Regions from separate parts of the Telluria sp. B2 genome, predicted to be linked through region 2. Evidence: predicted binding sites of a transcription regulator. Region 2 holds the regulator's gene; each other region holds the start of a gene.
The links. The regulator sigma-54, encoded in region 2, starts transcription at its own class of promoters, with help from an activator protein. The targets are predictions, from matches to a motif close to TGGCANGNAANCTGCTTT.
Positions count from the first base shown of each region.

Region 1 (2,264 bases), 720 kb from region 2:
CACCTGCCGCCGATCGAATATGACGACGGCGACATCGTGCGTACCGTACAGCGGCACGGCCAGATCAATTTCAAGGGCCGCAGTTACTTTGTGGGTGAAGGTTTGTACCAAGAGCCTGTGGCAATCAGAGCGACGGATCAGGACGGCGTCTTCAACGTCATCTTCTGCCACCAACAGGTTGCACAGATCGACCTCACCAGCAGCTAAAATAGCACCACGCAGTGTTACCCATGTCTCTAGACAGGTGTTACCTATGTCCCTGTGCTAAACAGAGTGCCCACCCTACGATGCCTGCCAGAACCAAGCTATTTCCAGCTTAACTAAACGGCATTAGGGCTTGGCCCGCTTTCTTCTCCTCCAGGCTGGAGGCATCAAGCCTTGCGGCGGCGCACTGCCACGCCGGCGCCCAGCATGGCAATGCCGAACAGCGCCAGCGAACCCGGCTCCGGCACTTCGGCGCCCTCGGCCAGCTTGAACTGGCCATTGCCGCCGATGAAGAAGTACTGGCCCGGACGGTTGCGATAGCTCGTGCCGTTGCAGCCGGCGCCGGTGAAGCCGGCAAACTCGCAGGCCACTTCGCTCACGAGACGGCTACCCGGACGGCCGACCGTGTTTGCATTCGTGAAGGCAAACGAGAGAACCGACTCTGTCGACAGGTCGTCGCCGTTGCTGCGGAAGAAGTAGCCGCTTTCCAGCATGCCCGGGTCGGCGCTGGCGAAGACGCTGACCTGGCCGTTATTGGTCGGGCTGCCGTTGGCATCGACGAGGCCGCCGCCGCCCACGAGCACGTTGAAGGTGGCGATCACGTTGCCCAGGTCCGCGCCATAGTGGCCCGCCGTCGTGCCGTACTGCCTGTTGGTTGGATTCTGGTACATCTTGATGGTGCCGCCGGTGAAGCTGAAGGCGCCACCGAAAGTGCCGGTGCCAACCGCCTCGAAGGTCGCAGTAATGTTCCCGCCGGCAAAGGTCTGCGGGAACAGCTTGCCGTTGCTGTCGGCCTGGGTAATGTTGAAGACAGCGGTTTCCTTGAAGGAGAAGCCACCGTTGCCGGTCGACGTCAGCTGGATGAAGGCGTTACCGTTGACGTCCAGGTATTCGTTGATGAGCTGGCCGTCGTCGAAGCCGCCGCCGGTTGGGTTGAAAACCCAGTTATTCAGGACCGGACCCGCGTGCGCGGCGCCAGCCGTGGACAGTGCCACAGCCGTGGCGCAGATGAGTTTTTTGAAGAGTTTCATTGTCGGTTTTCCGTGGTGTATGGTTGTTGGTAACAACCTGTTCTTCAAGATAGCAAGCGGTGTGCCAGAGGCATGACATCTCATAAAATCAAGCACTTGCTTCAAGCCGGACGCATGGGTGTAAATACATGTAAGATTTTCCGACGCGCTGCAGCATGCCGAAACTCAACAGTAATGTCCTGCAGGCCAGCGTGTTCTTTGGCTCGTCCAGCGCCACGGCAGGTGGACAAAATGTCCAGTGCCGAATCCGGGGTCGCGCGACCTCCCCGGCCTATAATGTTCGCATGGTCAGGATGACGAGACAGTGGATCGCATATGCCCGGATTGCCAGCCTGGCCGTCCTGTTCAACGCGCTCGCCCCGGTCGTTTCGCATACCCTGAGCCTGTCTTCCCCGGCCACGCGCCAGGTCGAGATCTGTACGGCCATGGGCATCGAGATGCTGCCGATGCCGGCCGATCCGGATGCCCCTACGTCCGACAAGTTCCTCAAAGGGCTGATGCACTGCGCCTACTGCGCACCGCACGCCGGGTCCTTTGCCCTGCTGCCGCCGGCAGCCTTCGTGGTCGCCGCGCTTGGCGGCCATGACCTCTACCCTCCTCTTTTCCATCGTGCGCCACGCCCGCTGTTCGCGTGGTCCTTCGCGCAGCCGCGCGGCCCGCCTGCGCTGGCCTGAGCCTTGCCATCTCTCCAGCAGCGCCGGCGTCGATCCTCATTGAAGTGAGGGCGCCCGCGTGACGCGTACGTGCGCCGGACTGTGTCCATCACATGCGTGCCGTCGCCACTGCTGCTTCGCCGCCCCAGGCTGTCACACGACCGGAAAACCCATGAAACCGCATGTCCCCATCGCGGCGCCGCAGCGCCGCTTCACCCGCATACCCTGCCATCTCGCCTGCCTGCTCGCCATCGGCAGCGCGGCCCTCCCGGCCTTTGCCGACGAACCCGCCATCCCGACCGTGCACGTTACCGGCGCGCTCGACACCGGCAAGCTCAGGGACGACACCGGAACCGGCTCCAACCTCGGCCTGTCG
Region 1 covers NZ_CP196525.1:4,426,420-4,428,683, forward strand. Annotated here, with positions in the region: gene ACSUZJ_RS19640 (IS481 family transposase) at 1-207, shown strand, start outside; gene pepA (flocculation-associated PEP-CTERM protein PepA) at 372-1,235, opposite strand; gene ACSUZJ_RS19650 (DUF2946 domain-containing protein) at 1,529-1,909, shown strand; gene ACSUZJ_RS19655 (TonB-dependent receptor) at 2,061-2,264, shown strand, end outside.
Region 1: pepA (flocculation-associated PEP-CTERM protein PepA) is a predicted target of sigma-54. The motif match lies at 1,285-1,302, and genes of this name have one in related genera.

Region 2 (2,264 bases):
CTTGCCCGACATGCGCACATTGATCTCGGCTTTCTGCCTTTTGTCTTTTTCGGTGAGATTGTCGATCGCGAGGATCACGTGGGAGTCGATCACTTGATCGAAATGGCGGGTGATGCGTTCGAGCTTGTTCTGTACGTATTCACGGATGGCGGGGGTAACGTCGAGGTGGTGGCCGCTGATGGTGAGATTCATACACACTCCTTTGAAGATGTGGCGGCTGCCGCGCCGCGCAACAAGGAAGCGCGTGGGTGCCGCCGTTACAAGGATTTGCGGAGACTGACGGGAGGAATTTTCAGTGCCTCACGGTATTTTGCAACCGTGCGGCGCGCGATGACCATTCCTTGTTCACCGAGCATTTCCGCGATCTTGCTATCGGATAATGGGTTCCTGGGGTCTTCTGCTCCTGTCAGTTGCGCGATGAGAGCCCGGATCGCCGTCGAAGATGCTTCACCTCCCGCTTCGGTGGCGACGTGGCTTCCGAAGAAATACTTCAGCTCAAACATGCCGTGCGGGGTCAGCATGAATTTCTGCGTTGTGACACGAGAAATTGTGCTCTCGTGTAGTCCTAGTGTATCAGCTATCTCACGAAGCACAAGGGGCCGCATGGCAACCGCGCCGTGGCTGAAAAAGTTGCGCTGGCGCTCCACAATGGCTTGCGAAACACGCAAGATCGTGTCGAAGCGCTGGCGCATATTCTTGATCAGCCACTTCGCTTCCTGCAGTTGCGCGCTCATCTGGCTTTCGCCCTTGCCCTGCTTGAGCAGGGCCGCGTACATGTTGTTCACGCGCAGGCGCGGCATCACGTCCTGGTTCAGCATCACGCCCCAGCCGTTCTTCGTTTTCCGGACAATCACGTCCGGAACCACGTAGTCCGAGGTGCTCGACGCAAAAGCCGCGCCCGGATGCGGATTGCATTGGCGGATCACGGCCTGGGCTTCGCGCAGGTCTTCGTCGTCGCAGTCCAGGGCTTTTTTCAGCTTGTTGAATTCGCGCTGGGCGAACCAGGTCAGGTAGCCCTCGACGATCTTGAGGGCCATGCGCCGCGTGACCAGCGGCACGCCCGGCATGCTGCGGATCTGCAGCGCCAGGCACTCGGCCGCGCTCCGTGCGCCCACGCCCACCGGGTCCAGGCTTTGCACCAGCGCCAGCGCGCAGCGCAGTTCGTCCATCTCGACCTCGAGCTCCTCGGGCAGGCGCGCGTGGATCTCGTCGAGCTGCTCTTCGAGGTAGCCGTTGTCGTCGATGGCGTCGATCACGAGTTCGGCCAGCGCACGGTCGCGCGCACTCAGGCCCGTCACCCGCACCTGTTCGGACAGGTGCTCGCGCAGCGTGATGCCGGCCGCTTCCAGTTGCGGCCGGCCATCCTCGTCCTCGCCGTTGCCGGACGACCGTCCGGCTTCGCCCCAGTCGGCATCGCCGTCGCCGCGGCCGGCATCGCCATCGGCGCCATCGAAGTCGGCCGCTTCGCCGTTCGGCGCGCCCTCCTCGCCGCCCGGCGTGGCCGGGGCCTCGCCCTGGCTGGGCGCATTGCTGATGGCGCCGTCGGCAAGCAGGCGCACCGAGTGGTCGAGCGGATCGTCCAGCCGTTCGAGCAAGGGATTGTCGGACAGGATCTGCTCGATTTCCTGGTGCAGTTCGAGCGTGGACAACTGCAGCAGGCGGATCGATTGCTGAAGCTGCGGGGTAAGCGCCAGGTGCTGCGAAGTCCGGAGTTGCAGGGATTGTTTCATCGCTTGTTGCTGCTTCGTTGTCGCTTCGTGGTTGCTACATGCGGAAGTGTTCGCCCAGGTAGACGCGGCGCACCGACTCGTCGGCGATGATGTCGTCAGGGCGGCCCGAGGCCAGCACCGCGCCCTGGTTGATGATGTAGGCGCGGTCGCAGATGCCCAGCGTCTCGCGCACGTTGTGGTCGGTGATCAGGACGCCGATGCCGCGCTCCTTCAGGAAGCGCACGATGCGCTGGATCTCGATCACCGCGATCGGGTCGACGCCGGCGAAGGGTTCGTCGAGCAGCACGAAGCGCGGATTGGTGGCCAGCGCGCGCGCGATCTCGACGCGGCGGCGCTCGCCGCCCGACAGCGACAGCGCCGGGTTTTCGCGCAGCTTCTCGATCTGGAGTTCGGCCAGCAGGGAGTCGAGGCGCGCGTCGATGGCGTCCTTCGAGAGCGGCTTGCCGTCCTCGTTGCGCTGCAGTTCCAGCACGGCGCGGATATTGTCCTCGACCGTCAGCTTGCGGAACACCGAGGCTTCCTGCGGCAGGTAGG
Region 2 covers NZ_CP196525.1:5,147,645-5,149,908, forward strand. Annotated here, with positions in the region: gene hpf (ribosome hibernation-promoting factor, HPF/YfiA family) at 1-192, opposite strand, end outside; gene ACSUZJ_RS22720 (RNA polymerase factor sigma-54) at 258-1,730, opposite strand; gene lptB (LPS export ABC transporter ATP-binding protein) at 1,765-2,264, opposite strand, start outside.

Region 3 (2,264 bases), 630 kb from region 2:
CCGAACAAGGTGGAAGCGATCAGCTACGAGCTGGGCCAGGTGAACCACACCTTCCGGCGCGGCCACCGCATCATGGTGCAGGTGCAGAGTTCCTGGTTCCCGCTGGTCGACCTGAATCCGCAGACCTTCACGCGCATTCCGGCCGCGAAACCGGAAGACTTCGTGAAGGCGACCCAGCGCGTGTATCGCGCGCCGGATGCGGCGTCGGGCGTGCAGGTGATGGTGATGCCTTAAACAGACGCAGGGCGTGCTGACGCCAGCGCGACGCCGGCTTTGCGCGTGGGCACGGGGCGCCCACCCTACGATTTCAAACGGCGCGGACTCCTTTGTCAGCGACCTGCCAAGCGTGTGCGATTCGCATCACGCCCCGACCCAGGGCAGCCCTGCCTTGCACCAGCCGCCGATCGTCTTGCGATGCCCCTCCTGGTCGCGATCGCCCTCGAAGCCTTCCAGGATGTCGAAGGAATTCGCGTAGCCCAGCTCGGTCGCCACGCGCGCGCTGTGGCGCGAGCGCACGCCCGAGCGGCACAGGAAGAGCAAGACCTCGTCCTTGGCGGCCACCTGTTCGAGTTGCGGGCCGAACGCGGGATTCGGCTGGCCACCGGGGTAGGTGGCCCATTGCACCGCGACGTGCTGGGATTCGGGAATGGCGACGCGGCCGACCCAGTCGCGCTCGGCGTTGGTGCGGACGTCGACGATCTTCACTTTCGGATCGCTTCTTACCAGTGCGAATGCTTCCTGGGGGGTGACGGCGCCGGCGTAGGGCTGGCCGGCGGCGCGCTGGCGGGCGGCGTCGAGAATGTCTTCGGTCGTGCTCATGTGGACTCCTGGTTCAGTGGCGGCGCACCGGTGTGGCGCGGACTTGCCGAAACGGTGCGTGAAGCATCAAAATGGTGCGCTTCACCTGGTTTGCACCATTATGGTGCAACGGCCGGGTTGGGCTGCACCATTGGGGAAAACGGTATCGCCGAGGATTTTATGGTTAAACTCACGGGTTTCCAAAGAACGATTGCGTATTTGTTCATGACGAGCTGCTGGCATGGTTCCTGCATGTGTTTCGTATGAGTATGTCGCACGTTGGCTGGACCGGTGAATACCCCGCCGCCCGTGGGCACCACCCTTTTCATTCAGGAGAAACGCATGGCAAAGACCGCAGCAGATGTGATGCAGATGGTGAAGGACAACGAAGTCAAGTTCGTCGATTTCCGCTTCGCCGATACCCGTGGCAAAGAGCAGCACGTCACCGTCCCTGTGTCGCACTTCGATCTGGACAAATTCGAGTCGGGCCACGCCTTCGACGGCTCGTCGATCGCCGGCTGGAAAGGCATCGAAGCATCGGACATGATCCTGATGCCGGACCCGAGCACCGCCAACATCGACCCGTTCATGGAAGAAACCACCCTGTTCATGCAGTGCGACGTGATCGAACCGTCGGACGGCAAGGGCTATGACCGCGACCCGCGCTCGATCGCCAAGCGCGCCGAAGCCTACCTGAAGTCCTCGGGCGTGGGCGACACCGCCTTCTTCGGTCCGGAACCGGAATTCTTCATCTTCGACTCGATCCGCTGGAAGAGCGACATGTCGGGCTGCTCGGTGCAGATCGACTCGGAAGAAGCCTCGTGGTCGACCAACAAGAAGATCGAAGGCGGCAACAGCGGCCACCGTCCGACCGTCAAGGGCGGCTACTTCCCGGTTCCGCCGGTCGACAGCTTCCAGGACATGCGCTCGGAAATGTGCCTGATCCTCGAATCGCTCGGCATCCCGGTCGAAGTGCACCACCACGAAGTGGCCGGCGCCGGCCAGAACGAAATCGGCACCAAGTTCTCGACCCTGGTCGAGCGCGCCGACTGGACCCAGAACCTGAAGTACGTGGTCTGGAACGTCGCCCACAGCTACGGCAAGACCGCGACCTTCATGCCGAAGCCGATGAACGGCGACAACGGCTCGGGCATGCACGTGCACCAGTCGATCTGGAAGGACGGCAAGAACCTGTTCGCAGGCGACGGCTATGCCGGCCTGTCGGAAACCGCGCTGTACTACATCGGCGGCATCATCAAGCACGCGAAGGCCCTGAACGCGATCACCAACCCGGGCACCAACTCGTACAAGCGCCTGGTGCCGGGCTATGAAGCCCCGGTCAAGCTGGCCTACTCGGCCCGCAACCGCTCGGCCTCGATCCGCATCCCGCACGTGGCGAACCCGAAAGGCCGCCGCATCGAGGTGCGCTTCCCGGACCCGCTGGCCAACGTCTACCTGTGCTTCGC
Region 3 covers NZ_CP196525.1:4,516,432-4,518,695, reverse strand. Annotated here, with positions in the region: gene ACSUZJ_RS19965 (CocE/NonD family hydrolase) at 1-234, shown strand, start outside; gene ACSUZJ_RS19960 (rhodanese-like domain-containing protein) at 361-819, opposite strand; gene glnA (type I glutamate--ammonia ligase) at 1,141-2,264, shown strand, end outside.
Region 3: glnA (type I glutamate--ammonia ligase) is a predicted target of sigma-54. The motif match lies at 1,036-1,053, and genes of this name have one in related genera.